Regions from separate parts of the Alteromonas sp. ABH4_453 genome, predicted to be linked through region 3. Evidence: predicted binding sites of a transcription regulator. Region 3 holds the regulator's gene; each other region holds the start of a gene.
The links. The regulator MetJ, encoded in region 3, represses methionine synthesis genes. The targets are predictions, from matches to a motif close to TAGACGTCTAGACGTCTA.

Region 1 (10,697 bases), on a different contig from region 3:
CTAGAGCAAGAAATTAACGGTGTTGAAGATATGCTTTATATGTCTTCTCAAGCTACCAGTGATGGGCGTATGACGCTAACTGTTACCTTCGCGATTGGTACAGACCCAGACGAAGCAACCACGCTGGTGCAAAACCGTGTGAATCGCGCTACACCGCGTTTACCTCAAGAAGTGCAGCGCTTAGGTGTGGTTACCGAAAAGTCCTCGCCAGATTTAACCATGGTGGTGCATTTAACGTCGCCTGATAAACGTTATGACATGCTGTATCTTTCAAACTATGCCGATCAGTTTGTTAAAGACGAACTAGCCCGAATCAATGGCGTTGGGCAAGTGCGCCTGTTCGGTGCTGGTGAATTCAGCATGCGAGTGTGGTTAGACCCTAACAAACTGGCCGCGCTCCAGTTAAACCCTGGCGATGTGGCAGCAGCTATTGCCGACCAAAACCAGCAAGCGGCGGCAGGTAGCCTAGGTGCACAGCCTACGGGTACCAGCGAATTTCAGCTGCTTATCAATGTGCGCGGCCGTTTAAAAGATGAAGCCGAATTTGAAAATATTATTGTTAAGTCGGGTGAGAATGGTGAAATAACCCGCCTGAAAGACGTTGCGCGTATCGAGCTAGGTTCAGAGTTTTATGCACTTCGTTCACTTATTAACAATAACCCTGCGGCAGCGGTGCCGGTTTTCCAAGCACCAGGCTCTAATGCAATCCAAATTTCAGATGACGTTCGCGCTCGTATGGCGGAACTGTCAAAAGCGTTCCCTGAAGGCCTTGAATACGAAATTGCCTACGACCCTACCGTATTTGTTCGCGGTTCGATTGAAGCGGTTATTAGTACACTTCTTGAAGCTGTATTGTTAGTTGTACTGGTCGTTGTACTGTTCTTACAAACATGGCGAGCGTCTATTATTCCACTCGTTGCAGTACCTATTTCACTTGTGGGAACGTTCGCGTTTATGCAACTAATGGGCTTCTCGCTGAATGCACTGTCTCTGTTTGGCCTTGTATTAGCAATCGGTATTGTTGTGGACGACGCTATCGTTGTTGTCGAAAACGTAGAGCGTAATATCTCTGAAGGCAAAGCGCCGTTTGAAGCAACCGTACAAGCAATGAAAGAAGTAACTGGTCCTATTATAGCCACAACTCTGGTACTTGCTGCGGTATTCGTACCTACTGCTTTCATGAGCGGTCTTACCGGGCAGTTCTATAAGCAGTTTGCGCTAACAATTACTATCTCTACGGTAATTTCTGCAATTAACTCGTTAACGCTTAGCCCTGCATTATCTGCATTGCTGTTGAAACCTCACGGTAAAGCGAATGACTGGTTAACCCGTTTAATGGATAAAGTGTTTGGCCGCTTTGTATTTTCACCGTTTAACCGTTTCTTTGACCGTAACTCAAAGCGCTACACTGGTGCTGTGGGTGGGCTTATCCGTAAAAGCAGTATCATCATGGTGCTTTACGCGGGTCTGCTAGGACTCACTTACTTCCAGTTTGCCAATACACCTACAGGCTACGTTCCGCCGCAAGATAAACAGTATTTGGTCGCCTTTGCTCAACTGCCTAATGCAGCAAGCTTAGACAGAACTGAAGAAGTGATCCGTGAAATGTCTCGTATTGCTATGGAACACCCTGGTGTTGAAGATGCAATTGCATTCCCTGGCTTGAATATTAACGGGTTTACCAATAGTCCAAGCTCAGGCGTGTTGTTTGCAACCCTGACTGACTTTGATAAAAGAACGACGCCTGATCTATCTGGTGGCGCCATTGCTGCCCAGCTTAACCAGAACTTTGGATCTATAAAAGGTGCCTTTGTGGCAATATTCCCGCCACCACCAGTAATGGGGTTAGGCACGATTGGTGGTTTCCGTTTGCAGGTTGAAGACAGAGGAAACCTAGGCTTTGAAGAACTTGAACGCGTAACACAAGAAGTGATAGGCAAAGCGTGGGCACACCCAGCGCTTACCGATGCATTTACCAGCTTCACTGTTGCTGTACCTCAGCTCGATGTAGATGTAGACCGTGAAAAAGCGGTAAGCCAAGGTGTAAACATCGATACCTTGTTTACCACCATGCAGGGCTACTTAGGTTCGTTATACGTGAACGACTTCAACTTGTTCGGTAGAACTTACCAAGTAAATGTACAAGCTGATGCCCAATACCGTCAGGATATTGAGAACATTACGCAGTTTAAAGTGCGTAATGCACAAGGTGAGATGATCCCGCTTGGCTCATTCTTGAACATTGAGCACAGTGCAGGCCCAGACCGTGTTATGCACTATAACGGATACGTCACCGCTGAAATAAACGGCGCAGCAGCGCCAGGCTATTCGTCTGACCAAGCGAAGGCAGCTATTGAAGAAATACTGGCTGAAACGTTACCACTTGGCATGACTTACGAGTGGACAGAGATCACCTATCAGCAAATATTAGCGGGTAATGCATCAGCGTTTGTATTCCCATTAGTTGTGCTTTTAGTGTTCTTAGTACTGGCTGCGCAATACGAAAGCCTGCGTTTGCCACTGGCAATCATATTGATTGTTCCCATGACCTTGCTGAGCGCGCTTATTGGTGTGCAAGTTTATGGCGGCGACAACAATATTTTTACCCAAATAGGTTTGATTGTACTGGTTGGCCTTGCAACGAAGAACGCCATTCTTATTGTCGAGTTTGCAAAAGAGCTACAAGACAAGGGGATGGACGCGCTTTCAGCCATTAAAGAAGCAAGTCGCTTACGTCTTCGCCCTATACTCATGACATCCATTGCTTTCATCATGGGTGTGCTGCCAATGGCGGTATCAACCGGTGCCGGCTCTGAAATGCGTCAAGCTATGGGTGTGGCAGTATTCTCAGGCATGATAGGTGTTACCGTATTTGGACTTATCTTAACTCCGGTATTTTATTACCTGATACAGCGTAAAGGTTAACTCTCCCGTCTACCCAAGCGTTGCCCTCTTAAGGGGCTCTTTAGGCCACTCATTCGAGTGGCCTTTTTTTTGCCACCATTGGTCAGCTTTTATGTCGTTTTGTGAAACCGAAAAGCTTATATTCGCTTGTATCCTGTTGAAAACAGAAAGAATGGAGATTCAAATGAAAATAGGTGCGGCAATAGTAATGGCGATGGGCATGGTGGTTGCTGTGTCCTTGCTTGGTGTTCAGGTGTCTTCTGCCATGAACGATATGCAAACGTGGGATAGAGTAGTAACCGTAAAAGGATTGTCAGAGCGAGAATACATTGCTGATCAGGTTATTTGGCCTATTCAATTTGTCGACGCGGGCAATGACTTACCTCAACTTTATGAACATATTGAAAAGAATAGCCTTCAGGTGGCTAACTTTTTAGAAGAGAAGGGCATATCAGCAGAAAGCATTACTATTGGAAAGCCTGAAATAAATGACAAATTGGCGCAACAATACGGAAGTAGTGAAAAAGCGCCATTTCGCTACAGTGCCATTCAAACCGTTACTGTCTTTTCAAATGATGTTGAAAAGGTGCGAGCGCTTATGCAGCAAATTGGGGAGTTAATTAAAACTGGTATTGTATTATCAGACCAAAGCTACCGCGCTCAGCCCGACTATGTATTTACCCGCTTAAACGAAGTAAAGCCGGAAATGATAGAAGAAGCGACGCTCAATGCGAGAGAGGTTGCGGAAAAATTTGCCAAAGATTCAAAAAGTACGTTGGGCAAAATTAAGCGCGCTAACCAAGGGCAGTTCAGTATTTCTAGTCGCGACAGCCATCATCCACACATAAAGAAAGTGCGCGTGGTTTCTACCATCGAATATACCCTCGTTGACTAATATTCATGCTATGCTAAAACGCTCACTCAATATTGAGTAGAACGCGCATTTGTGCATTTTGTGTATTAGATTACTGCTAATGTCTACTGGCTAGATTCGCCCATATGCGTTTTAATTTAAGTTAGTGCAGGGTATTCTTAAGCACTCAAAGCTCATTGACTAAGGGTGGTAAGCCTGAAATGACGGATCTCGAAGCACAATCTAAGCAGCTTGAATTTTTTGAAATCCCAAGTCCTTGCATAGGTGTCTGCGAGTCTGGTCCAAGAGGGTACTGTAAAGGCTGCTATAGAAGTCGTGAAGAGCGCCTTTATTGGCTTAAAGTTGATGATGCAACAAAAAGAAAGATAATTAGTGCTTGTGTACGACGTAAAAATGCAGTTTTAGCAAAATTACGCAAAGCGCAAGCACTAAAGGGCGAGGAGGCGGCACGACAGTTTTCTCTTTTCGATGAGCCGCCTGAAAGTCGTTAAAAAAGAGTTTGAGATTTATTAATGCCGTTAGAAAAGTATGTTTCGTATGCTGCGAAATCATTTACGTTACCCAATATTTGCGTGCGCTTGCGCTCAACGCTAGACAACCCTCGCTCGAGTATTGAAGACATCGCTGTGCTAATCAGTGCCGATCCCTCTCTCACTGCTAAGGTGTTACGCCTGGCCAATAGTTCGCTTTTTCGTTTCCCATCTCAAATTGAATCTGTAGCAAAAGCCATAAATGTAATTGGTGGCGAGGCCCTTTATAATTTAGTTATCGCTGAAACTGCAACCACTGCCTTTAAGCATTTTGATACATTGCTAATTGATTTAGACAAGCACTGGCATGCTTCTGTTTATTGCGGGATGGTGGCGAAGAGTCTAGCCATGCGGCTGAATGTGCGTGGCGCCGAACGCTTTTTCGTGATGGGTATTTTGCAAAACCTGAGCGAACTCATAGTTGCGAACAAAGAGCCTAAGCTCTATGACGATTACCGCAATGCGAAAAAGAACGACTTGCCACATATTGAGCAACTGGCCCATTTCGGTTTTACGTTTGCACATTGCAGCGGTATCATACTTGAAAAATGGCACTTACCTATTGGTCTTTTTTATCCCGTATCATTTATGAACGATGAAGCAAAATATACTTCTGATGTTGATATATGTGTTCTTGCAATTGCAAGTCGTGTAACGCTTAGTCAACTTGATAAAGAAAATTATGCTGACATTGAACTTTTTACGTCAGAAATAGCCAATACAGTAAGTCTCGACATGGAAGTGATAAGTAACTCAATTGAATATGCTGAACAAGAAACAGCAAAAATTGTGTCGCTTATTCACTGAGCTTTCAGTGCATCAGTTCTGTCACCGCACTTTTATATTCTTAAAACAGAGTAAAGCTCCCCCAGAGGATTGGTATTACGTGCGTCTCAAATAGGCGTAATCTAATAACTATAAAAGCTCGACGTAAAATCAGTTATGTTTAGAAAAATCTTCCGGCCACGTGTTGTTGTCGGTGCCATTTGTATTGGCGTGTGTTTATCTGCAAACGCGAGGGATCTCATTGAAACGCTTTATCATGCAGACTTCACTCCCGACGCCGATGATGAAATACCGCGTTTTACATTAGACGGAGAGCTCGGTGTTTTAGTTAATACCGGCAACACGTCTGCAGCCAGCGTTAAAGCAGCGGTCAACGCTGACCACGAAACCGAAAACTGGAGCAGCATTTATTTTGCTGAACTGCTTTATAAAGAGAGTGGTACGCCTACCACAGAGCGTGATATCAGCGCACAACGCTTTTTCACGAGCGCACAATTCGACTATAAACTGCTTTCGCCGGGACGACGCCTCTTCATGTATGGCGATTACGAAGACGATCAGTTTACCGGTTATGAACATCGCGCTTCACTTGCTGCGGGTTGGTCACAGCGCGTATGGCGAAATGAAGATAGCGAATTTCGTTATAGTGTGGGGCCAGGGTATACCTTTATTGAAGCGGAAGAAGATAACGAGAGCCTTGTGAATGACGGCATTATAGTGCGCGCGTCTGCCGAGTATAAATATCATTGGAGCTCGGGTGCAAAATTAAGGCAATTCGTTAGCACAGAGGCCGGCGAAGAAAATACAAAATCTCGCTCAGAAACCTCGCTTTCTGCCAATGTGTTTGGATCATTGGCAATGAAATTATCATTCATATTAAATCACGAAACAGACACCCCTGAAGATGTTGCGGCGTTAAGCACAGAAACATCGGTAGCGCTGGTCTATCAATTCTTTTAGTCAATTAGTGTAAATTAACAGTCGAATTTAGGCTTTTTGCCGCGTTCGCATTGACTGAGAGGCTTGAAAATGTACACTGCGCACCATTGTTTGTGATGCCAGTTTCTCCGGTGCATTACTTAATCGACTTCTTTTAAAACTCGTGTTGTGCCGCCTTGCAGTTCAAAAGGTATCGCGTACAACGAATGGACCGATAATCAATAGGATTGTTCAATGAAAAAGCAAGTGCTTGCATCTTTAGTTGCAATTTCTCTTTCTCCGGCTGTTTTCGCTCAAGACGATGAAGTGAAGCCTTTTACAATGGAAGGTGAGCTAGGTTTTATCTCTACATCAGGTAACACTGAAACAACATCTATCAGCGCAGGTATTCAAGCGCATCAAGAACTTGAGAAGTGGAGTAACGACTACATTCTTAAAGGTCTTTACAAGAAAGAGACGGTAGAAGGCGATGACGGGGAAGATGTTGAATTTACTTCTGCACAGAAGTTCTTCGGTTCAGCGCAGGGTAACTACAAACTCGCCAACCCAGATAACCGTTTATTCGGATTCGCATCTTATGAAGATGACCGATTCAGCAACTTTAACTATCAGGCTACTGTAGCTGCGGGTTGGAACCAAAAGGTTCTTCAAAACAAGCGCCATACCTTAGAATATTCAATCGGTCCGGGTTATTCTTTCATTGAAACTCAAGACGGTGAAAACCTTGATAGCATGATTGTTCGTGCATCATCAGCATATTCTTGGAAGATTTCTGATACTGCTAAATTTACTCAAACAGTGAGTACAGAAGTGGGTTCTGACAACACTAAGTCACGTGCTGAGTCAGCCCTAACTGCTACCATTAGCGGTAATCTTTCTATGCGTCTTTCATTTAAATTAGACCACAACACCAACGTTGATGATGACGTAGAAAAGCTTGATACTGAAACTGCTGTTAGCCTAGTTTACAACTTCTTCTAAGCCGAACTAATTTGTTTAAAGGTCAATAGGCCCTTCAAAAAATAGAAGTAAAAAGTATTGAAGTAAAATGATAAGCATAAAAAACGCTGCACATAGTGCAGCGTTTTTGTTTAGGCTACAAACAAGGCTTCTTAGTGGAGAATACGAGTCTTAATTGTGCCATCAATTTGTTGAAGCTCTGCCAATGCCTCATAGCCACGGTCTTCTTTAACATCCACAACCACGTAACCAATTTCCGCGTTAGTCTGTAGATACTGGGCTTCAATGTTAATGCCTTTTTCTGCGAACGCTTGGTTAATTTGGGTAAGAATACCCGGTTGGTTTTTATGTACGTGGAGAAGTCGTGAACGACCGGTGTGCTCGGGCAGCGATACTTCAGGGAAGTTAACCGCTGACAACGTAGAGCCGTTGTCGCTGTATTTCGCTAGCTTTCCAGCCACCTCAATTCCGATGTTCTCTTGCGCTTCTTGTGTGCTTCCGCCTACGTGTGGCGTAAGAATAACATTGTCGAACGCGCGAAGCGGTGACTCAAACTCTTCAGTGTTAGACTTAGGCTCTACTGGGAATACATCAATTGCTGCGCCATTTAGGTGGCCGCTTTCCAATGCGTTTGCAAGCGCGTCAATATCAACGACGGTACCGCGAGAAGCGTTAATTAGAATGCTGCCTCTTTTCATTTGCGACAGTTCTTTCTCGCCAATCATATCTTGAGTTTGAGGCGTTTCAGGCACGTGTAGCGATACCACATCAGAGGTATTAAGCAGTTTTTCCAGTGACTTCACCTGAGCCGAGTTACCCAACACAAGTTTGTCTTCGATATCGAAGAATTGAACGCGCATACCTAAATGTTCAGCAAGAATACTTAGCTGAGTACCAATGTGGCCATAGCCAATGATGCCTAAGGTTTTTCCGCGAGCCTCGTAAGAGCCAACCGCAGTTTTTTCCCATTCACCACGATGGGCTTTGGCGTTTTTGCTTGGTACTTGGCGAAGTAGAAGAATAATCTGCCCAAGAACCAGTTCAGCAACCGAGCGAGTATTAGAAAACGGGGCGTTAAATACCGGGATGCCACGACGTTGTGTGGCTTCAAGGTTAACCTGGTTGGTGCCGATGCAGAAACAACCAATAGCCACAAGCTTTTGTGCTGCATTAACCACTTTTTCGGTAATTTGGGTACGCGAGCGAATACCAACAAAGTGGGCGTCTTTTATCTTCTCAATTAACTCATCTTCAGGAAGTGAGGTTTTGAGAAATTCAATGTTGCTATACCCATTGCTTTTTAGTGTTTCCAATGCACTCTGGTGAACACCTTCTAACAATAAAATTCGGATTTTATCCTTCTCTAATGAAACTTTGCTCATGAACTCGCTATCTCTCACTGATGTAATTTGGTTTGCTTGCATCGCCAATCCAAGACTTACTGAACGTACAAGTATTAAAAGCGTAGCTTTGTACAACCTGTGCGGCAATGTGCATCACTACGCTGCTCTGAAGCCTTGCTTTAGCAAAACTGCTACCAAGCTTTTATAATCACGTTGATTGCTTTCGCTATAAATGACGCGGACCTTAATTAGCGTAAACATTAAAACGCGTCGCACCTAACTAAGGACATCTAGACGTCTAAACGGAAATTAACAGAAAACGCATTAAGTTGAAAGCAGTATTTTGTATAGCTTTTCACCGTCTATACGCCGTGCCAAGCTATCACTTAAAGGTTTCGACACCACTTTCTGTGGCACTTAGTACAATATCTGCGCCTCTTAGCGCAAAGATGCCGTTAGTCACTACGCCAGGAATATTATTAATTTCTTGCTCCAGTTCGCGCGGATTAAGAATCTCAAGGTTGTGTACATCTAAAATAACGTTACCGTTATCTGTCACTACTCCCTGCCGATATTCAGGGTCGCCACCAAGTTTTACCAGTTCACGGGCTACAAAAGAGCGAGCCATGGGAATAACCTCGACCGGCAGCGGAAATGAGCCCAATACAGGCACACGCTTGCTTTCATCAACAATGCACACAAAAGTAGTTGCGGCGCCGGCTACAATTTTTTCGCGAGTGAGTGCTGCGCCTCCACCTTTAATCATATGCTTGTGTTCAGTAACCTCATCAGCCCCATCGATATAAACCGAAAGGTTGCTGACTTCGTTTAACTCGAACACTTCAATGCCTAGGGCTTTTAAACGCTCGGTAGATGCTTCTGAGCTTGATACTGCGCCTTCAATTTTGTGTTTAATGTTACCGAGTTCTTCAATAAAGAAATTTACGGTAGAGCCTGTACCCACACCTACAATGCTATCTGCTTCAACATATTCGATGGCTGCTTTGGCTACGGCTTGTTTTTTTGCGTTCTGATCCATGGTCATTCTCCGACTTATTGTGTTCGCAAGTGTATCGTATAAGCGTACATGAACCCACAAGTTCGTATATTCAATTTGTTATAATGGCTATCACGAGTTAGTAAAATGCAGGGCGCGCGTGGGTGTTACGATAGCATCGAGCGGCACATCCCACGGTGCAATAGGTAGGGCATCTACTTCTTGAATGTCGTGGGCAATGCCTACCAACTTTGGCGCACGTTTTTTAAGAGGCGAATGGGAACTCATTTGGCGCTGAGTAAAGCTTAATGTACGATCGTAATAGCCACCACCCATGCCTAAGCGATTACCGTTACTATCAAAGCCTACAAGCGGCATAAGAATAACATCACATAGCGTAACCGGAACAACGTCTTCACAAGCCAGCACGGGCTCTTCAATGTTGTATTTGTTACAAATAAGCTGGGTGTTTGGGTTGTAAGATAAGAAAAGTAGATGCCCTTTGCATACGGGGTGTAGTACAGGAAGTGCGAATCTTTTTTTGCTTGAAGCCTGCCAAACACAATCGATGTAGTACTTTAAATTGACTTCGCCATCGTTAACTAAATATCCCGCTATTGTTATGCTCTCGTTGAGAAAAGGCAGGGCATTGAGTTGCGATGCTACGCGTTTTGCAGCATCCTCATGTTGTTCAAAAGATAACTCACGGCGTGTTTCGCGAAGCTTTTTCCGCAACTGTGCGCGAGTTCGCATGCTTTCTTGTGAAACGCTTATCTGCATGATTGAAGGCCTTACTCGCTTTAAACCAGGAGGTTAACGATCAGATTCACCTAAAAAGTGATTAAGTACACGAACTAATTCACTACTCTCAATGGGTTTGGTCAATACATCATCAAGACCTTGCTCACGCAAATATTCTGGCTGGGTAATCACATCCGCCGTTAATGCGACAATAGGCAAATTTGGCTTGAACCCCTTTATTTGAGCTGTTGCTTCATCGCCTTGAATGCCAGGAAGGTTGAGATCCATAAGAACTAAGTCCACAGGATTAGACTTGGCGTATTCAACGCCCTCTTCGCCAGTGCTCACTACAGAGAGAGACACGCCAAGTTTTTCGAATAAGGTTTGAATAACTACTTGGTTTATATAGTGGTCTTCAACCACCAAAACATTCGCGGATTGGCTAACGTTGACTTGAGCTACAATGCTGCGTGGTTCTGATTCAACGAACTGATTTTCACTCAACGCGTCGGCCGGTAAAGTCACGCTTATGCGAGTGCCGTGATTCAACTTACTGCTAACTTTAATAGACCCGTCCATGAGCTCGACAAGGCGCTTAGATATATTCAAGCCTAAGCCGGTTC
Region 2 (10,697 bases), on a different contig from region 3:
TAGACAGCGACACTTCTGTTAAGTCCCAAATAAGCTTATCAAAAGCGGCTCTGATGGCTGCCAGTTCCTTGGCCTCTATTGGTTGGTCATTTGGAAGAGATGCTGCTTTTTTGCTGGTAAGTTGATTTTTAATATCCTTGTACAGCGTTGAAAGCGTGCGCTCTGCCAAGGTGCCGGTCATCTTCACCATATGTAATATGATGAAGATAAACCCCACTATCATTGAAACTAAAACGATACCTGTCCAAGCCATCTCTCTGTATGCAGTAATCGTTGGTTTTACGCTATATAACTGCAAGTTCTTCCAACTCGTTTGCTTAATAGAATAGCCACTTTGATTAAAGTTTGAAAAGTATGAACTTGGAGCAATGAGTGAGGGCTCACTGCTAAACAGAACATTTCCGTTAACATCAGTGACTAACTGATTTGTGAGGCGTGGATATGGCGCAAGTAATGATTGAAGGCTGTCAACGTACATCACAAGGGCACCTTCAGAGACGCCGTTTAGTAAGACAGGAACGCTAATGACTACACCATGCTGTGATACAGAAAAAAACGTATTTGATGAACCCAAGGTTTGCTGGCGCCACGCATTACTTAACGACTCAGGAAGCGCCGCACTCCAATTTTTATCAATAACCTGCTTTCCAGCAAAATCAAACAGCGCAAATTCAACACTCTTTGCTTGGGTAAGATTCAAAGAGCGAAAAAACATAGGAAGGTAGTTGTCCCGCTGTTCTATATCTACCAGCGAATTGATGATTATGTCGTTAGCTGCTAAATCTGCTAGCTGACGCGTTGTATCACTAACAATGAAATTGATGTCTTGCTCTAACCCTTTCACTGATTGCTGTTGGAGGTGGTCAGTTTGCTTAACGATAAAGTGAAAAGACAGCGCAAAGAGCGTGATGGAAAGTACTGTGATTAACAATGCCAGCCTAGGGAGCATGCTTGATAGCAAAAGAGAACGTAGTCTCATATGTTCCTGCTGCATTATTTATCGCCTACTGTGACCAAGTGGCCTTTATCGTTAAAATTTGTCATAAAATAATCCTTTGACCAAAGCGCATCATGCCGTTCTTTTGTAAATGGGGCCTCGTAGTATTTCACTGCACCCTGGATGTTTTCAAGTGATTCGAGGGCGCCACGCAGCGCCTCAATATCTGTACTTCCTGCTTTATCGGCAGCAATGGCAATTAAATGAATTAAATCATACGCATGCGCTAACCCTGTGACACCGTCAATGGCTGCAGCATCGATTAACCCATATTTATTATAGTAGGCCTCTAAAAGCTGTTTAGCTTTGTTGTTTTTTTGATGGTCGAAGTGAAACGTTTGAAGGACTGAAATATCGTACTCGCTAATTGGGTTAGCTAATCGAGATGCAAACTGACCTGAAGCAATACCCCAATGGGAAGCAACCGGAAGCGAACTCAACCCTTTCTCAGCCAAAGCGTCGACGACAACCGTACCTTCAGGTACGTTCGTGACCAATATGACACCGTCAGCTTTTGAATTTTTAATTGCAGCGGCATCTTCGGAAAAATCTTTTTGCTGCCAATTTATCCAGTGAGTTGCACTGATATTTACGCCATGTACTTGCGCAGCTTGAGTTAACGATTCTAGATTAGAGCGCCCCCAGGCTGTGCGTTCAAGCACCAAAGCAATGTTAGACAGCCCCCTAGTTTTTACATAATCAATAAGTACCGATGCAGCCTCAGCGTCACGAACTGAAACTCGAAAGACGTTATTAGGAAAATGCTGGTTATCAATAATTGGTGTGCCAGCGGCCCACGGTACCAGCATCAGCACATTTTTGGCATGTAAAATATCTATTTCGGCTAGAACGACAGGGGTGTGAACTCCACCAACTACGGCTAGCAGGTTGGGCATTTGGGCGAACTGTTCAATATTGAATATGCCGCGAGCTGGGTTACCTCGATGGTCTTTGACAATCACTGAAAGCTTACGCCCGAGAATCCCGCCCTTTTCGTTAATTTCTTCTACGGCTAGCTCGACGCCTCGAGTAATAGCAATACCTCCCTCAACCGCTACCGCTGAAAGGTCGGCATCTATACCGATAATTAAAGGTGCTTGGTTGTTGTCAGCTAGGCACGAATTAAAAAGAGAAAAAAAGCAGAAGAGCGCTGATAGAAAAAGATTTGCACGCATGGTTTAGCTACCTGATTGATTACCCTGAAAGTGTATAGCAATGCGCTAAGCGTTTTGTCATTTACGTATTATCCTTTAGTATAAATTTGCGTTTTTTATGAACAATTCCTCCTTTTTAACACCGTATTCAGTTTAGTCGGATAGATAGCAATGTGGCACGATTCTGCTATTGCGTTAGAGGTGTAAAGTTGAGTGGTTGTTTTGTGAGGGGGCTAAAATAGCGCCCGAAACAGTTGTTTAAAAAATTTTTCTGTACCAATGTGAAAGGTATCTTCTTTTACTGACACACATTAAGGAGAACAGTAGTTTGGAGTATAAGTGCGAAATACAACACTGCCGACAATAATAGATGTGGAAGCAAGTGGTTTTGGGGCAGCGAGTTATCCTATAGAGATTGGCATTGTGCGCTATGATGGTGCAAAGTGGTGCAAATTGCTTAGACCATTTTCCTCTTGGGTGCATTGGGACTCGCAAGCTGAGTCGCTACATGGCATTTCTCAGCAGATGCTGCAAGCACGAGGTGAGGACCCTTATAAAGTGTGTGTTGAGCTTAATAATTTTTTAGGAAACACGATAGTGTACAGCGACGGATGGGTAGTGGATAACCCTTGGCTTATTAAGCTTTACGCTGCAGCGAACGTCGACATGTCTTTCACCTGCCGCGCTCTTGAATATATTTTAACCGAGCCTCAAATGGAAAAATGGCACGATGTAAAAAATAGCCTTGTAGCCGAGAATGATGTTAAGCGCCATAGAGCAAGTTCAGATGCGATGATTATTCAACAAACTTACGCGAGAACCATTGAACTCACGCAAGGGTAATACCAAATCGCATAGATAATTGCCTACTCAGAAAGAGCAGGAACGTTTCTTAGGAAAGGTTGATAGTGCAGTAGTGGCTTAAATGAACTCGGACAGCAAGTATATGACGACCATTGTTAGCGGGAAGCTAACAGTTCATCAGAACAGGTAGTTCACTCCCAAAGAAAGGGCCATGTTTTCTTCTTCCCCCACTTGTCTATGCTCTATTTCTACAGCCATATTTAGACCTTTGTTTTTGCCAAGTAGCCAGCCTAAACGGGTAAACGTACCGATATCGTGAGGTAAATAAAGCCACTCAGCATAATGTTGAAAGGCGGTGTTGTTCGTTTTATAGGTCGCATAAACCTTTTGTGGAATCCATGTGTCAAACCGTCGGCTGGCGCTGAACATGCCTTGTGATCCTGCTGGGTAAGTATAGCTGTTGTCGTATAAGAAGGTTTCAGTTGTAGATTGAACGCGATATGTACTGTTTAACTGCCAGCGAGCTATCTTTTTGCTTTTAAATTGGATTGGGCTGTAATTACTATTATTGTTACCCGCGAATACAGGTAAAGCAGTCAGCGAGACAGCCAGCGTGAGCGCTATGAGAGTACCAGTAACCACATTCATGGAAGAGTCCAAGGTGTTGTTATCTTGGCTTGTAAAACAACAAGAAACTACAAGCAACAGTGTGTTCGTTATTTAATCATAGCCGCAAAAAATAAATGATGGAAATATTCTTTGCTGTTTCTTATTTAATTCGTTGATTTAGCTAGTTAGCAAAGCCTAAATAGAAAACGCCGCTAGTTTGTATAACCACTTAAAACCCAAGCGTTATAAAAACTGAACGGCGTGTATAGAAGCATTACTTGATTGTCGAATTAGACCGATGCTTTTAACGCATCTGCTTTATCTGTTGCTTCCCATGGGAATTCGTTACGACCAAAGTGACCGTATGCAGCTGTTGGGCGATAAATTGGGCGCTCAAGGTTTAGCATTTGGATAAGGCCGTAAGGACGTAAATCAAAGTGTTCGCGCACTAGTGCAACGAGTGTTTTCTCATCTACAACGCCAGTTCCAAAGGTATCGATGCTGATAGACGTCGGCTCTGCCACACCGATGGCGTAAGACACTTGAATTTCACAGCGCTTAGCAAGACCTGCTGCCACAATGTTCTTAGCAACATAACGGCCCGCGTATGCTGCGCTGCGGTCAACCTTTGATGGATCTTTGCCTGAGAACGCGCCGCCGCCGTGTCTAGCCATACCGCCGTATGTATCTACGATAATTTTACGACCTGTTAAGCCACAGTCGCCCATTGGACCACCGATTACAAATCGCCCCGTTGGATTGATGTGAAAACGCGTATTGCCATCTATCCACTCGCTTGGAAGCACAGGCTTGATGATTTCTTCCATTACCGCTTCACGTACTGTTTCAGTGCTTACTGAATCGCAGTGTTGGGTAGAAAGTACAACAGCATCAATGCCTACTGGCTTGTCGTTTTCGTATTTAAAAGTGATTTGGCTTTTTGCATCTGGACGCAACCAGTCTAGTTTGCCAGATTTACGTACTTCCGCTTGTTTTTGAACTAGGCGGTGAGAGTACGTGATAGGCGCCGGCATTAATACATCAGTTTCGTCGCTCGCGTAACCAAACATCAGACCTTGGTCACCTGCACCTTGTTCTTCTAAGCTTGCGCGGTCAACACCTTGATTGATGTCAGGAGACTGTTTACCAATTGCGTTTAATACAGCACATGAATCGGCGTCAAAGCCCATATCTGAGTGCGTGTAGCCAATTTCTTTAACAGTTTTTCGGGTAAGTTCTTCAATGTCTACCCATGCAGAAGTGGTGACTTCACCACCTACTAAAACCATACCGGTTTTTACATACGTTTCGCAGGCCACCCGAGCGCGAGGATCTTGTTCTAAAATAGCGTCAAGAACCGCATCTGAGATCTGATCAGCAATTTTGTCCGGATGTCCTTCAGACACTGACTCGGATGTGAATAAATGCGTGGCCATAAATGCTCCGTAAGCGTTAAATTATCAAAATAGTCGTATATTGTACTAAAACAAGTTATAAATACCAGTCTTTACTTCTAGACGTCTAAAAGTCTCTTTGTTACGAAATGTTGACATAACCCGATCAGTATTAAGGTTATTTGTATAAAATAAAAAGACTTAGGCAAAGGTAAGAGAGTTTTTATTACCGTGCTAATACGCATTGGTGAGCGTATAGACCATTTTTTACTATTACTTTCGCTATTGGCAATGAAAACTCATTGAACTGTTAGGTGGCATAGGTAAGAATAACGCCACATTCAATCGTATAAAGAAGTAGAGCAAACGCCTTATCTCTACGCTCGTCTAGCTCTGCTAGCCCGCTAAGATACGAAACAAAAGATACAAAATAAATCAGGAGACAACATGCCCTCTCGTCGTGAACTCGCCAATGCAATCCGTGCATTAAGTATGGACGCCGTTCAACAAGCTAAATCTGGTCACCCAGGTGCCCCAATGGGGATGGCTGATATCGCACAGGTACTATGGGGTGATTTCTTATCACACAACCCAGCAAACCCGTCTTGGGCTAACCGCGATCGCTTTGTGCTTTCAAATGGTCACGGCTCGATGCTGTTGTACTCTCTTCTCCACCTTTCAGGCTATGAACTGCCTATTGAAGAGCTGAAGAACTTCCGCCAATTGCATTCAAAAACGCCAGGTCACCCAGAGTACGGTTATGCGCCAGGCGTTGAAACGACCACTGGCCCATTAGGCCAAGGTATCAGTAATGCTGTGGGTATGGCGCTTGCTGAAAAAGTATTGGCGGCACAATTTAACCGCGACGGTCACAACATTGTTGACCATCACACCTACGCATTCTTAGGCGACGGCTGCCTAATGGAAGGTATCTCACACGAGACATGTTCACTAGCTGGTACACTAGGCCTTGGTAAGCTTATCGCATTTTGGGATGACAACGGCATTTCAATTGATGGTGAAGTGGAAGGTTGGTTCACTGACGATACGCCAGCACGCTTCAAGAGCTACGGTTGGGAAGTTATTGACGGTGTTGACGGTCACGATGCAGAGCAAGTAAAAGCCGCCATTGAAAAGGCACAGGCGAATACTGCGCAGCCTACGCTTATTTGTTGTAAAACTACCATTGGTTTCGGTTCGCCCAATAAAGAAGGTACCGAGTCTTGTCACGGTGCACCACTAGGTGATGACGAAATTGTTGCTACTCGCGAGAAGCTTGGCTGGAGCCACGGCGCGTTCGAAATTCCTGACGATATTTACGCAGGTTGGGATGGCAAAGAGAAAGGCTCAAAAGAGGAAAGCGCGTGGAATGATGCTTTCGCAGCATACGAAGCCGCCTACCCAGAGCTTGCAGCAGAATTCAAACGTCGTGTTAATGGCGAACTACCTGCAGATTTCAGCGACAAAGCAGACGCTATCATCGCTGAACTTCAAGCTAACCCACAAAACATTGCTTCACGTAAAGCGTCGCAAAATGCATTAAATGCGTTTGGTCCGTTACTTCCTGAACTATTGGGCGGCTCTGCCGACCTTGCTGGTTCTAACCTTACCATTTGGGAAGGTAGCAAAGGCGTTGAAGCAAACGATGCATCAGGTAACTACATTTATTACGGTGTACGTGAATTTGGTATGTCGGCCATGATGAATGGTATTGCTCTTCACGGTGGCTTCAAGGCATACGGTGCAACCTTCCTAATGTTTATGGAATATGCACGTAATGCGGTACGTATGGCCGCACTAATGAAGCAGCCTGCAATTTTCGTTTACACCCACGATTCAATTGGTCTAGGTGAAGACGGCCCAACTCACCAGCCGGTAGAGCAGGTGGTAGCGCTACGAGCAACGCCTAACCTTGATAACTGGCGCCCTTGTGATCAGGTTGAGTCTGCTGTGTCGTGGAAGTCTGCTATTGAGCGCACTGACGGCCCAACAACGCTTATCTTCACGCGTCAAGGCTTAGCGCAGCAAGAAAGAACGGCTCAACAAGTGGCTGATATCGCGAAAGGCGGTTACGTACTTAAAGACTGCGAAGGCACGCCAGAGCTTATTCTTATTGGTACTGGTTCTGAGGTTCAGCTAGCCGTTGAAGCAGCAGAAAAATTAACCGAGCAGGGTAAGGCCGTTCGCGTAGTGTCTATGCCATCAACTGACGTATTCGACCGTCAGTCTGCTGATTACCGTGAAAGCGTATTGCCTTCTAGCGTTGTTAAACGGGTAGCGGTAGAAGCGCTGTCTAAAGACAGCTGGTATAAGTACGTTGGCTTCAATGGCGCTATCGTGGGCATGGACACCTTTGGTGAGTCTGCGCCTGCTGGCGATTTGTTTAAGCACTTCAACATTACCACTGACGCTGTAGTAGAGGCTGCACTGTCTCTGTAAGAGGTAATAGATAAGCCTATGGTAAATATTGCCATAAATGGGTTTGGTCGCATTGGTCGCAACGTGTTGCGTGCGCTTTATGAAAGCGGGCGCAACAACGAATTTAACGTAGTGGCTATTAACGACATTGCTAAACCCGAAGGCATTGCACATTTACTTAAATACGATACCGCCCACGGGCGGTTCCGTTTTGATGTGGCCTTAAAAAACAACACGCTTAATGTGGCAGGCGACGATATTACACTGCTCGCGATAAGCGATATTAAAGACCTACCGTGGAAAAACTTAGGCATTGATATTGTGCTTGAGTGTACGGGTAAATTTGATGACAGAGCGTCGGGGCAAGCACATTTAGATGCAGGCGCTGGCCAAGTGCTGTTCTCATCTCCCGGTTCACCAGATTTAGACAATACAGTCATTTTTGGAACCAACGAAGACACGTTGACCAGTGAACAAAAATTAGTCTCTAACGGCTCTTGTACCACAAACTGCATTGTTCCTGTTATCCAAGCACTAGACGCTGCGTTCGGTGTTGAAAGTGGTACGATCACAACCATTCACGCGTCTATGCACGACCAGCAGGTTATCGACGCCTATCACGAAGATTTGCGCAGAACCCGTGCTGCAAGTCAGTCAATTATTCCCGTTGATACCCGACTTGCTGCCGGTATAGAGCGTATTCTGCCTAAGTTTGCGGGTAAGTTTGAAGCCATTGCGGTTCGCGTACCTACTATTAATGTTACTGCCATGGATTTAAGCGTAACGCTTCAATCTAAGGTAACGATTGAGCAAGTAAACCAAGCCCTTCGCAATGCAAAAGCGGGGCGTTTACAGGGCATTTTGGATTACACCGAAGAGCCTTTGGTGTCGGTAGATTTCAATCATGACCCTCACTCGTGTATTGTAGATGGCACACAAACAAGAGTTAGTCACAAACAACTGGTTAAAACACTGGTGTGGTGTGATAACGAATGGGGTTTTGCAAACCGTATGCTCGACACAGCTAAAGTGATGTTCGACGCAAAATAACGCATTGATGCTGCCAGGGCTGGTAGCACAGCCCGCGCAGCTTTCACAGTTAATTTGAGCGTGCTTTTAACGCATGCTCTGCTGAATTTAAATTAACATAGGAAAGACGATGGCAATTCCAAGCATGAGCGATATGGCCCTACAAGGTCAGCGCGTACTAATTAGACAAGACTTAAATGTGCCGGTAAAAGACGGCAAAGTAACTTCTGATGCCCGTATCAAAGCATCAATCCCTACGATTAAAGCAGCCCTAGAAGCTGGTGCGGCAGTTATGGTGATGTCTCACCTTGGCCGTCCTACTGAAGGCGAGCCTGCGGATGAGTTTTCTCTTCAACCTGTTGTTGATTACCTTAACGATGCCCTAGACGTACCGGTTAAGCTTGTGAAAGACTACCTAGACGGTGTTGAGCTTAGCGAAGGCGAATTGGTTATCCTTGAAAACGTACGTTTTAATAACGGCGAAAAGAAGGACGACGAGACGTTAGCGAAACAGTACGCAGCACTTTGCGATATTTTCGTTATGGATGCCTTTGGCACCGCTCACCGTGCACAAGCGTCTACTCATGGCGTTGCTAAATTTGCGCCAAAAGCCTGTGCTGGCCCATTACTTGCCGCTGAATTAGATGCACTGGGTAAAGCGCTGGATAACCCTAAGCGCCCAATGGTTGCTATTGTTGGTGGTTCAAAAGTATCGACCAAGCTAACCGTACTAAAAACACTAGCTGAAAAAGTTGACCAGCTGATTGTTGGCGGTGGTATCGCTAATACGTTTATCGCGGCACAGGGCCATAATGTGGGTAAGTCACTAGTAGAGATGGACCTTACCGAGCAAGCTACGCAGCTTATGAATGAAGCGCAGGCGAATGGCGGCAATATTCCAGTGCCAACAGATGTTGTAGTGGGTAAAGCGTTTGATGAGAATACTGAAGCGACGCTTAAAGTAGTGAGTGACGTTGCCGACGACGATATGATTTTTGATATCGGCCCAGACTCATCTAAGGCGTTAGAAGACATTATTAAAAACGCAGGAACTATCGTATGGAATGGTCCTGTAGGCGTATTTGAATTTGAACAGTTCAGTGCCGGTACAAAAGCGCTATCTGAAGCGATTGCAGCGAGCGATGCATTCTCAATCGCAGGTGGTGGTGATACACTAGCAGCCGTTGATAAATACGGAATTGCCGATAAAGTTTCGTATATTTCAACAGGTGGTGGCGCGTTCCTTGAATTCTTGGAAGGTAAAACACTACCAGCGGTAGCAGTACTAGAAGAAAAAAATAAATAAGCCTAAGCGCTGCATATTGAAGCAGCGTTCTATAGCGCATAAGAGTTCATAGAAGCTCATGAAAGCTAAGGCCTAGTGCAAAGTTGCCCCAACATGTGTCACGCTCAGTAACAGCATTTTTGAGCGTGACCATTTAATCGGAAACGATTACACCTGCGAAACAGTGAAGTGCGCAGGCATAAATACCAATCTTATTACAGATGTGTTTACTTTAGGTGTCGGCGTGCCGAGTCTGAGACAAACAGATCTTTAATAGAATTGGTATAACAATAAACCCTACACCTGTCTATTAAGGCAGTAATATACAAAAGGAGTGTTGCAATGGCATCACAAGCTCAGCAGGCAATGTTGGATAAACTGAAAACGCAAACCGGTTTTATTGCAGCGTTAGACCAAAGCGGCGGTAGTACCCCTAAAGCGTTACGCTTATACGGCATCGAAGAGTCTGAATATAGCTCAGACAAAGAGATGTTCAATCTTGTTCACGAAATGCGTACACGCATTATCACCAGCACCCCTTTCAGCGGCGAGCGCGTTCTTGGCGCAATCTTGTTTGAAAACACCCTTGATAGAGAAATTGAAGGCATGTCTTCTGCACATTTCTTATGGCAGAAGAAACGCGTAATTCCGTTCCTAAAGGTAGATAAAGGATTAGCTGAAGAAAGCAACGGCGTGCAGGTAATGAAGCCAATGCCTGGTCTTGATGCACTGCTAGCTAAAGCGGTGGCGCAAGATGTATTTGGCACTAAAATGCGCAGTGTTGTTAAGCTTGCTAATCACCAAGGTATTAAAGACGTTGTTGCTCAGCAATTTGAAGTGGGTAAGCAAATTTTAGCCGCGGGCCTTGTTCCAATCATTGAGCCAGAAGTGGATATTCACAGTCCACAAAAAGCGGAAGCAGAAGCATTACTTAAGCTAGAGATTTTGACCCAGCTTAATCTGCTAAACGAAGGTCAGGAAGTCATGCTGAAGCTAACGCTACCCAC
Region 3 (10,697 bases):
GCTTTAAGGGCGCTGTACATGGAAAGCCAAGAAAAGAATAACCCTGTGAGTTACTTTCTTGATCTTCTTGCCGATACTCAGGCTCAAGAAGCTGCAAGTATAATTCGTCTTGAAGAAATTGAGGATCACTGGGAAAAAGTGGCAGACTAACCCTTACTTTTTTCCAATAAAAAAGCCGACGTCATTTATAAAGTCGGCTTTTTACTAACTGTTTGTGTAGAAGCAAATGCTCATGACCCAATTACATGAAGAGACCTCTACTTACCAGTTATTTAAAGGATAAAACGCGAAAGATCTTCGTTATCCACCAAGGTTTCTAAGTGGCTGTTAACGTAGTCTGCATCAATCACGAATGACTCACCGCTCTTTTCAGAGGCGTCAAACGAGATGTCTTCCATCAAGCGTTCAAGCACGGTATGCAAACGGCGAGCGCCAATGTTTTCAGTACGCTCATTTACCTGCCATGCCGCTTCGGCAATACGCTGAATACCAGAGTCATCGAAACTGATATCAACACCTTCCGTTTTCATTAACGCAACATACTGCTGAGTTAATGATGCATTTGGCTCGGTAAGAATACGTTTAAAGTCGCCCACTTTCAGCGCAGCAAGCTCAACGCGAATTGGGAGTCGACCCTGAAGCTCTGGGATAAGATCCGACGGCTTGCTCATTTGGAATGCACCTGAAGCAATAAACAAGATATGGTCGGTTTTAACCATGCCGTGTTTTGTCGACACCGTTGAACCTTCTACAAGTGGAAGCAAGTCACGCTGGACTCCTTCACGAGAGACATCGCCTGATGTATTGCCTTCACGCTTACAGATTTTGTCAATTTCGTCGACAAACACAATACCGTGCTGCTCTACTGACTCTATAGCTTTTTCTTTCAAATCTTCTTGATTTACAAGACGTGCTGCTTCTTCTTCAATAAGCAGTTTGAACGCTTCTTTAATTTTCAGCTTCTTCTTTTTCTTTTGCGAACCCGACAAATTCTGAAACATGCCTTGAAGCTGATTAGTCATTTCTTCCATACCAGGAGGCGCCATAATTTCTACGCCCATCTGTGGAAGTGCCACATCAATTTCAATTTCTTTGTCGTCTAAGTCGCCTTGACGAAGCTTTTTGCGAAATGCTTGGCGGGTGCCGCGATCTTCAACGTCTTCTTTGTTGCCCCACGCGTCTTCTGGAGGAGGAAGCAAAACATCTAGAATTCGCTCTTCCGCTGCTTCTTCTGCGCGGAATTTCACTTTCTTCATTTCGTTTTCTTTCGTCATCTTTACCGCGATGTCGGCAAGATCACGAATGATGGTTTCAACTTCTTTACCCACATAGCCCACTTCGGTGAACTTAGTCGCTTCAACTTTAATGAAGGGCGCGTTAGCAAGTTTAGCTAAACGGCGAGCGATTTCGGTTTTACCCACACCCGTTGGACCAATCATCAAAATATTTTTTGGTGTAACTTCTTGGCGCAGCTCAGGCTCAAGCTGCATACGACGCCAGCGGTTTCTAAGTGCAATAGATACAGCGCGCTTGGCATCTTGTTGACCGATAATGTGTCGGTCTAACTCGTGAACAATTTCTCTTGGTGTCATCTCAGACATGAATAAACCCTTTTCTAACAATACTTGTTGTACTTGCTACGCAAACGAACGACAACAAGCCAATAACAGCTTTCGCTATTACTTAGTAATCTAGTACATCAACCGTTTGGCTATGGTTAGTGAATACGCAAATATCTCCGGCTATGGTCAGCGATTTTTCAGCAATTTCCTTAGCGCTTAACTCGGTATTATCTAAAAGTGCGGTAGCTGCCGCTTGCGCATAGTTACCGCCAGAACCAATAGCGATAAGATCTTGCTCTGGCTGCACTACGTCCCCGTTACCTGTAATGATAAATGACGCGGTTTCGTCGGCTACGGCAAGTAGGGCTTCGAGTTTGCGTAGCGCTCTGTCAGTTCGCCAGTCTTTGGCAAGTTCAACCGCCGCCTTGGTTAAATGGCCTTGGTGCGCTTCAAGCTTTGCTTCAAAGCGCTCAAATAGCGTAAAAGCGTCGGCCGTGCCACCAGCAAAGCCCGCTAGAATCTTGTCGTGGTACAAACGGCGCACTTTGCGCGCATTACCTTTCATTACGGTATTGCCTAGTGATACCTGTCCGTCACCGGCCATTACCACTTGATTCCCACGTCGTACAGATACAATCGTTGTCACGTTAATTCCCCGTTTAGCTGGGCGCAGCTGCGTTTTTTCATGTTACAAAGGCAGCAGCGTTTAAATTCAATAACAAATAAGTGGGGGAAGGCTTTTTAATTTCAAGGGTAAGACAAAAGAATGTGCACTCAGAACTGCCTACTAGATGGGCTTAGCGTATACGGACCTTATTAAAAACGCCATTTTTTTGTAGCCATATTCTCGCCGATTCAGAATTAGGGTGATGCTAAGTTTTTTTGCTTTGTAGAACCTACTGGCGGAGGAAGCCGCGCGTCTTGATTCCCCGCGCGCGAGTGACAACTGTTGTTACAAATCAAATTTGCTGCCAGCTGAAATTTGTCGCGTAATAATTTCAGTTTAAACTTATTTTAAGGCTTTCATATGCATCTTCAGCGTGCTGGAGGCATCGCAGCCATTGCTTGTGCCCTTACCTACCTGTTTGGTTTTGTGCTTTTTTTCGGCCTTATTGAACCACCCTTCGACACCTCTGACATTGGTCATTTACAGTTTATTGTGTCTCAGCGCGATACCTTTTTTATGGGGTACATGGTAATTGGTATTGTGTTTAGTTTCAGTCTGCTTCTATTGAATCAATCGCTTCAGGCTGTATTTAAAAACCATTCTCCCATTATGGCTCGCTATAACAGCGCCATTGGGAACATGTGGGCAACGTTCGTACTCGCCAGCACGTTTATTTTTTTAGTAAGTCTTCCGTTTTTGGCCAATTACTCTAATACCAATGAAGACAACGCAATTGTTGTATTAAAGAGTGTGGATATAGTGGTTGATGCACTTGGTGGAGGTATAGAGCTCATCGGCGCAATATGGGTGTTGTTAATTAGCTACATGGGTATTAAACATGGGGTTTACGACAAGGCAACTCATGTACTTGGTGTTGCCATAGGAACGGCGGGTATTCTCACCTTATTTTCAGGGCTTTCCGTCTTTTCGGATAATGTACTGTTGGAAGCATCGACCGCTATATTCGGTTTAGGCCAAATAGTGTGGTTTATACTTAATGGCGTGCACATGACTAGGGCATCTCGCTAGGAAACACCATATAGCAAGTGGAACGCACTCCTCGTTCCACTCCGCGCTTCTTCAAAATAAGTTGTACCAACAAAAGTTACAAATTCCAGTACCAAATTTGGCATGTGGCAATGTTAACTTTACGCAGGCTGTGCTTGGCTTTTTCCGCATCTCTTTTCGACTCGTAAGGGCCTAGAATAACGCGGAACCAATCGCCGTTGCTGCCAGTGCTGTGCCTGATAAGAGCCTCTAAACCCTGGAACGCAATTTTGGCTTTCATCTCTTCAGCCTGCGCGCGGGTTCTAAACGAGGCGCACTGCATTAGATAACGTTTATCCGACTTTTCCTGCTCTTTGACTTCAACTTCTACTTCATATCCAGGCAGGGTCTTAATATACTCCCATTCTTCTTCTGGTAGTTCAGGTAAAGACTCTTCTGTGGGAGCCACAGGCCTTGAAGCTTGTGTATCTACATCATCTTCTACGTTGTCTTTTATCGACCACAAAAATACACCAAACCCAATAACCAGTGCGAAAATACCAATAAGGCGTACGATAGGAAGCTTACCTGAAACTGGGGCGTTAGATTTCGCGTTTGCTGTTGGCTTTTTACCTTTACCAGCAGGCTTCTTTTTTTGAGGAGAGCGTCCACGAGAGACATAATCGCGTTGAGCCATAGTCGGCAATATTCCTACTTGTTATCGTTGTTTGTATGCGTAAGAAAACGTCATATACCAAATCTTTATGAAGCAGCAGCTTTTCTGCACTTCAATCCTGCGGAAATTTTAACGTATTGCTACCCAACAAGCTAACTGAAATCGGTAGGATCAATATCTATCGACCACCTTACCTTCATTGCCTGTGGCAACGCCTGTAAAAATGGCAGCGCCAAACGCAGCGCATTGTGAAGCGGCGCACGCTTTTCATGACTGCATACCAGCATAAAGCGGAACCTGCCTTGCCGCTTTTCGACCAGACAAGGAAACGGGCCATTTAACTCAATGGCATGCTGCTGGAGAAATACTTGCTTACTGTCTTGTAAAAAGCGATAGGCCAAACTGCTGTCGGTCGCTTCTGCGCGAATGACAAACTGGCTAATAAATGGGGGAAGCCCTGCCGCTTTTCGCTCCATTAAAGCGTGTCTGGCGAAATGCCCATAGCCATTGTGCACTAAATCTTGTTGCAAAGGGTGATGGGGGTTGTGAGTTTGAAGCCACATCTCACCAGGTTTACTGGCGCGCCCTGCTCTTCCAGCAAGCTGAGTTACAAGCTGAGCGAGCTTTTCTGGTGCTCTAAAATCGGCACTAAAAAGTGCGCCATCACAATCTAGCACTGCCACTAAGGTGACATGCGGGAAATGATGACCTTTTGATAGTATTTGGGTACCTACCAGCAGCTGGTACTCTTGGCGGTTTATTGCATCTAGCGTTTGGTGCAGTTTATCTTTGCCCCGCACGGTATCGCTGTCTATTCGTACCTGTTTAACACCGGGAAATAAACTTGCAAGCCCTTGCTCGACTTGCTCGGTGCCCGTACCCGCCGTAACTAATTCATTGTGATGGCACGCTTCGCAGTTTGATGGCATTGAACGCATACCGCCGCAGTGATGACACTGAAGTCGGTTCTGCGCTTTATGCACAGTATAAGGCCGGTCACAACGCTTACACATGACGGTTTCGCCGCAGTGATGGCAAAGCAGCGCTGGCGCATAGCCTCTGCGATTCACAAACACCAATACCTGATTTCCCGCGTTGATATGCTGGCGCATTATCGTTAGCAAGCCTTGCGAAATACCGTAGTGAATGGGTTGGTCACGCGCGTCCAACACATGCTGATGCGTGCTTTTCGCACCTCCCGCTCGCTTAGTTAGCTGCAAATGGGCATAGCGACCGCTTAGCGCATTATTAAGTGTTTCGAGTGCGGGCGTGGCGCTACCTAATAAAAGAGGTATATTGTGCTGCTTAGCCCGCATGGCTGCTAGGTCACGGGCATGATAGCGAAGTCCATCTTGTTGTTTAAATGACTCGTCGTGCTCTTCATCCACAATCAGCATACCGGGGTTGTAAAGAGGAGTGAAAATAGCCGAACGAGTACCAATGATAATACCGAGTTCACCGGCTTTTGCTCGCTGCCACACCTGTAGCCGTTCTTTATCAGAAAGCTGAGAGTGTAAAACGCCCACTGCAATACCAAAGCGCTTTTCAAAGCGTGACACGGTTTGCGGCGTAAGCCCAATTTCTGGCACAAGGATAAGCACTTGCTTCCCTTCGCGCAGTAAAGGTTCAATAGCTTGAAGATACACTTCCGTTTTACCGCTACCGGTAACCCCTTCAAGCAAGCTTACCGCGAAGTTGCTCTGCTGACGGTTTAGCGCGGCAATGGCAACTGACTGCTCTGTGTCTGGAATTGGCTTTTCAGACACCGATAACGAGGCAAGCCAACTGCCTGACTTAAACTCAGGCGCGACTTCCTCAATGCTTGCCAATGACTTTTCGACAAGCGCTTTTACCGCAGGTGCGCCATACTGCTTGCGCGCTTGGGACGCTAATAAGACACCACCGGCCAAAGCAGAAAAACAGGCTTGTTGTTTAGGCGCTCGCGATAACGTGTCTGCAGTCGTTTGCTTGCCTTCTTCGGTAAGCATTAGCATGTCTTGGGGTGTTGGCGCTGCTGGCTCGCCTTTGCGCAATAAAACAGGCAGCATAGCGTGCAGCACTTCACCCGGCGCATGATGATAGTACTGCCACAGCCATTGGGCCATTTTCAGCAGCACCTCATCTATAATGGGGCTATCGTCCAGTACCGACTCAATAGCTTTTAGCTTGTTGGAGTTTTCAATGTCGCTTTCTGTTTTGTGTAGGGTTTCAACAACTACGCCCACAAGTTTGCGCGGACCGAAAGGCACAACCACTCTTACCCCCGCACTTAATGCGTTATCGTGGGTATATGTGAAAAGTTGGCGCAGTGGCACTGGCACGGCAACTTGGATAAAGGCCATTGCGAAAGTTTTACCTTATTTAACAACTGTTACAGCGCGTAATGCGCTTACTAAGCTTCTTATGTTGAAACTAATTATACTGAAGCTACTTGCAGGCCTATACATTACAGCAATTTGCGCTGCTAACAGCTAGCTACACATTTTGCTACTAGAGCATGTTTTTGCCACTAGAGCGTGATTTTGCTACTAGAGCATTTGGCCCAGCCTTGAAAGACAAATATTTAAACATACTTTACAGGTAAGCATAAAAGGAATGTTTTTTGTTTGGCCTTTTTATACGGCTACCTTGTCTAGCTCTCTTGTTTAGCATTTGGCCAAAAACCGCTTGATCAAGGCCCTGCCATCCTTTATTATGCGCCGCTCTTTTGCGATAGGCTGTTCTTTGAACGACTTATCATTTGAATTAAGTAACGTATGGTGTGCGACTTCGGGTTGTATAGCGATACGGCCTTATTATGTGAGGTAACCCAATGAAACAAGATATCCACCCAAAATACGAAGAAATCACAGCAACTTGCTCATGTGGTAACGTAATGAAGATTCGCTCTACGCTTGGTAAAGACATCAACCTAGACGTATGTTCTTCATGTCACCCATTCTACACTGGTAAGCAACGTAACGTTGACACTGGTGGTCGTGTTGATCGCTTCAAGAAGCGTTTCGGTGCATTGGGCAAAAAGTAAGCCTGATATCGAGTTCGAAAAAAGCGCCTTTATGGCGCTTTTTTATTGTTTAAAATTCACGCTTCACACAATCAAGGTGTGCCAAACAGCGCTTTACCGCCGTTATCCTACGTCAGGCCAGTACCTAGCCAGTTTAACAAGCCCTGCAACTCGCCTTTCTGAAAACGTTTTTAGCTTAATTAACAACATTCAGCGTAACCTGAACTCAGTGAAGGTTTTTAATATTAGATAAATGCCTATCCCAATTGCCGCCACTCACTTTCTTACACTCTTCTTCGCTATCAAAATAAATACCAACGGGTGCTGACTTAATTGACGCCAAAGCTATATTCACTTGGTTTATGAAGTCTATATCCCAACCATTAGTTAACGCCCGCTGCTTCTCCTGCTCAGTATTAAACACGGCAATCACTTGCGGCGCTCTCCAATGCCCTAAGTGAGTTAGCCAAACAAATCCATTATTGGCAGATTTTACGCTTTCGCACACATCGGTTAACACGGTTATTAGTTTTCTTTCTGTCATATCCTCGCCTTCAGTGCGAATTTAGAGTGGGCTTTCACAGGATTTTATCAGAAATATTGGAAGGAGAATTAACGAGGTATCTCCCTGCGTTCTATTTTCCTGATTTGGGTTTCTGTCCTATGTATTTATGAGAACGTAGATCCCTTTGATAGCTTTGTTTTCATCCTCCACACAATAGACCTACAGAATGTTATAACAAGTCAAAATAAATAGTATGAATGGCAATTATAGCCCCATTTTACTGGTCTAATTAGTATGCCTAACCTACATTGGTATATAAGAATTCTGATCAGATATGTACACAGTGATTGGCTGTGTTAGAGTTGCGATCGGCACTTTGATAGTAAGCATTAATTCTGTGAATAATGCATTACTTTCAAGACTTGTGGCGCTTTTGGGTACATAAACCTGAGGCTTGTATCCATTAAGGTATGTGAACAAAATCAGTAAAGGTTAACGCCTAGTCTGCTTTTTCCACATGCCACCTTAGGGCCTATTGATGATTGCTATAAAACAAAGATCAACAAGCCCTATTGCTAACAACTATTTATAATCACTTTTGTCATTACTTGGTTGTAACGCGCTTACGTTTATCTACCTATAACTATAACGACAATAAAATAGCGACAGAGCGTGAACGAAAACACCGATGAACCCTACATCTAAGGATACCTTTTTACATGTCAGATTTTAGACAACGCGCACTCGACTATCACGCCAAACCCACACCTGGAAAAATCCGCGTAGAGTTATCTAAGCCAGCCGATAGCGTCGATGACCTTGCTCTTGCCTATAGCCCAGGCGTTGCCGAGCCGGTCAGAGAAATAGCCGAAGATGCAGATAACGCCTATAAGTACACGGGTAAAGGAAACCTGGTTGCAGTTATCAGTAATGGAACCGCGATTTTAGGGTTGGGTAACCTAGGCCCACTGGCATCGAAACCTGTTATGGAAGGTAAAGCCCTTCTGTTTAAACGTTTTGCAGGACTGGATGCCATTGACATTGAAGTGAAGCATCGAACGACCGAAGAGTTTATTAATACGGTAGCGAATATCGCTGACACATTTGGCGGCATTAACTTAGAAGACATTAAAGCACCTGAATGCTTTGAGATTGAACAAGAGCTAATTAAACGCTGTAAAATTCCGGTATTTCATGATGATCAGCACGGTACCGCTATTGTAACTGCAGCAGGCATGCTTAATGCTCTGGAAATTCAGGGTAAAAGCATAGAGAGCGCTAAAATTGTATGTATGGGTGCCGGTGCAGCAGCGGTCGCTTGTATGGAACTGCTTATAAAGTGTGGTGCTCAGCGTGAGCGTATTTATATGCTAGACAGAAAAGGCGTTATCCATACTCGTCGCGAAGACTTAACTGAGCACAAAAAGCTATTTGCTAACAATACTGACAAACGTACGCTTGAAGATGTAATGGAAGGCGCGGATATTTTTGTTGGTGTGTCAGGACCGGATGTTTTACCACCAGAAACACTGGCCTTGATGGCTGAAAACCCAATTGTATTTGCATGTTCTAACCCTGACCCTGAGATAAAGCCTGAACTTGCTCACGAAGTACGTAAAGATCTTATTATGGCTACCGGACGTTCGGACTACCCTAACCAAGTTAACAACGTACTGTGTTTCCCGTTTATTTTCCGTGGAGCACTCGATGTTCGTGCAACGGCCATTAACGATGAAATGAAAGTAGCGGCAGTAGAAGCCCTTCGTGCTATCACGAAGGAGCCTGTACCAGAAGAAGTACTAGCTGCCAGTAAGAGTACTAGTCTGACATTTGGTAAGGAGTACATTATTCCTAAACCTATGGACCCGCGTTTGTGCGAGCGTATTGCTACCGCCGTATCTAAGGCGGCTATTGAGTCGGGCGTTGCACGAGTGCCTGAAAGCCCAGAAGAATAAAGCTCTAGCGCACAAGGCTAAAAATGGATGTATTAGCGCTCAACCATTATTTACTGAAAAGTGCGCTTGAAGAATAAGAGCACATAACACATAAAAAACGGCGCTGTATCGTAAGCTTAGCTTTCAATACAGCGCCGTTTTTTATTTAAATGCTAAATTTTAGTCATCTTCTGACACATCGTTTTCGAAGCTTGGGTCAATGCCCATTTCTTCCATAATGCGCCTAGCTTCAGCCGGTACGCGGTTAGGGTTGTCTTTGCGCAGGTCATCATCGTTGGGCAAAGGTTGCCCGGTAAACGCGTGTAAAAACGCTTCACACAGCAATTCCGAATTAGTGGCGTGACGCAAATTATTGATTTGGCGGCGGGTACGCTCATCAGTAAGTGCTTTAAGCACATTAATAGGTATAGAGACAGTGACTTTCTTTACCTGCTCGCTCTTTTTCCCGTGCTCTGCGTAGGGGTGAATATATTTACCGTTCCATTCTGCCATTGTACTAACTCGGTCTACTCTTTTTTATATTATGAAGAGAAATTCTAAACAAGTTCACGAAAAGGTCAATTGAGCAGTGTAAACCTCTTGACGTCTAGACATATATTATTTAATTTAGACGTCTAAACGTCTATAAGATTACATTTTTGAGAGAAAAAGCCATGGTTTCTTACGCACAAGGTATCGATGCATTAAACCAGTCCCTGTCGGAACTGCGTGATATTGATGTATCTTTTGAATTCTTTCCGCCTAAAACGGAAACCATGGAGCAGACCCTGTGGAAGTCAGTTGAACGTCTAGCGCCGCTAAAGCCAAGCTACATGTCGGTAACCTACGGCGCGAATAGCGGTGAGCGTGACAGAACCCACGACGTAGTAAAACGCATTCAGCAGCAAACCGGTGTCGCGGCGGTTCCTCACTTGACCTGTGTTGATGCTAGCCGTGATGAGCTTAAGCAAATTGCAAAAGACTACTGGGACTCAGGTATCCGCCGTATTGTTGCGCTTCGTGGCGATTTACCGCCAGGAGTAGAAAAAACAGAGATGTATGCCTCTGATCTTGTTGCCTTGCTAAAAGACGTTGCCGATTTTGATATTTCTGTTGCTGCCTATCCAGAGAAGCACCCTGAAGCGCCAAATGCGCAGTTTGATTTACTAAACCTTAAGCGCAAAGCAGAAGCTGGCGCTACAGAAGCGATAACCCAGTTCTTTTTCGATACGAGTGTTTACCTTCGATTTAGAGACCGTGCAGCCGCAGCGGGTGTCGACTTAGACATTGTTCCCGGTATATTGCCGGTAACCAACTACCAAACGCTGGTCAAATTTGCCGGGTTTACAAATGTTCATGTTC

Region 1: a site for MetJ is predicted at 8,628-8,645, ahead of serA (phosphoglycerate dehydrogenase). Genes of this name have one in related genera too.
Region 2: a site for MetJ is predicted at 5,071-5,088, ahead of metK (methionine adenosyltransferase). Genes of this name have one in related genera too.

What each region holds. Positions count from the first base shown of each region.
Region 1 covers NZ_JBSWXP010000001.1:402,221-412,917, reverse strand. The annotation lists gene ACXAGV_RS01765 (efflux RND transporter permease subunit) at 1-2,925, shown strand, start outside; gene ACXAGV_RS01760 (SIMPL domain-containing protein) at 3,089-3,799, shown strand; gene ACXAGV_RS01755 (DUF1289 domain-containing protein) at 3,979-4,269, shown strand; gene ACXAGV_RS01750 (HDOD domain-containing protein) at 4,291-5,115, shown strand; gene ACXAGV_RS01745 (DUF481 domain-containing protein) at 5,251-6,054, shown strand; gene ACXAGV_RS01740 (DUF481 domain-containing protein) at 6,268-7,014, shown strand; gene serA (phosphoglycerate dehydrogenase) at 7,146-8,375, opposite strand; gene rpiA (ribose-5-phosphate isomerase RpiA) at 8,719-9,375, opposite strand; gene ACXAGV_RS01725 (5-formyltetrahydrofolate cyclo-ligase) at 9,466-10,113, opposite strand; gene ACXAGV_RS01720 (ATP-binding protein) at 10,147-10,697, opposite strand, start outside.
Region 2 covers NZ_JBSWXP010000004.1:273,919-284,615, forward strand. The annotation lists gene ACXAGV_RS09945 (hybrid sensor histidine kinase/response regulator) at 1-979, opposite strand, end outside; gene ACXAGV_RS09950 (ABC transporter substrate-binding protein) at 994-2,172, opposite strand; gene ACXAGV_RS09955 (3'-5' exonuclease) at 2,491-2,994, shown strand; gene ACXAGV_RS09960 (hypothetical protein) at 3,133-3,603, opposite strand; gene metK (methionine adenosyltransferase) at 3,855-5,000, opposite strand; gene tkt (transketolase) at 5,406-7,397, shown strand; gene epd (erythrose-4-phosphate dehydrogenase) at 7,416-8,426, shown strand; gene ACXAGV_RS09980 (phosphoglycerate kinase) at 8,536-9,711, shown strand; gene ACXAGV_RS09985 (fructose bisphosphate aldolase) at 10,033-10,697, shown strand, end outside.
Region 3 covers NZ_JBSWXP010000002.1:520,429-531,125, reverse strand. The annotation lists gene ACXAGV_RS05760 (helix-turn-helix domain-containing protein) at 1-150, shown strand, start outside; gene hslU (HslU--HslV peptidase ATPase subunit) at 273-1,601, opposite strand; gene hslV (ATP-dependent protease subunit HslV) at 1,684-2,208, opposite strand; gene ACXAGV_RS05745 (hypothetical protein) at 2,590-3,258, shown strand; gene ACXAGV_RS05740 (SPOR domain-containing protein) at 3,335-3,913, opposite strand; gene priA (primosomal protein N') at 4,045-6,234, opposite strand; gene rpmE (50S ribosomal protein L31) at 6,705-6,917, shown strand; gene ACXAGV_RS05725 (hypothetical protein) at 7,123-7,440, opposite strand; gene ACXAGV_RS05720 (malic enzyme-like NAD(P)-binding protein) at 8,121-9,356, shown strand; gene metJ (met regulon transcriptional regulator MetJ) at 9,516-9,848, opposite strand; gene metF (methylenetetrahydrofolate reductase) at 10,010-10,697, shown strand, end outside.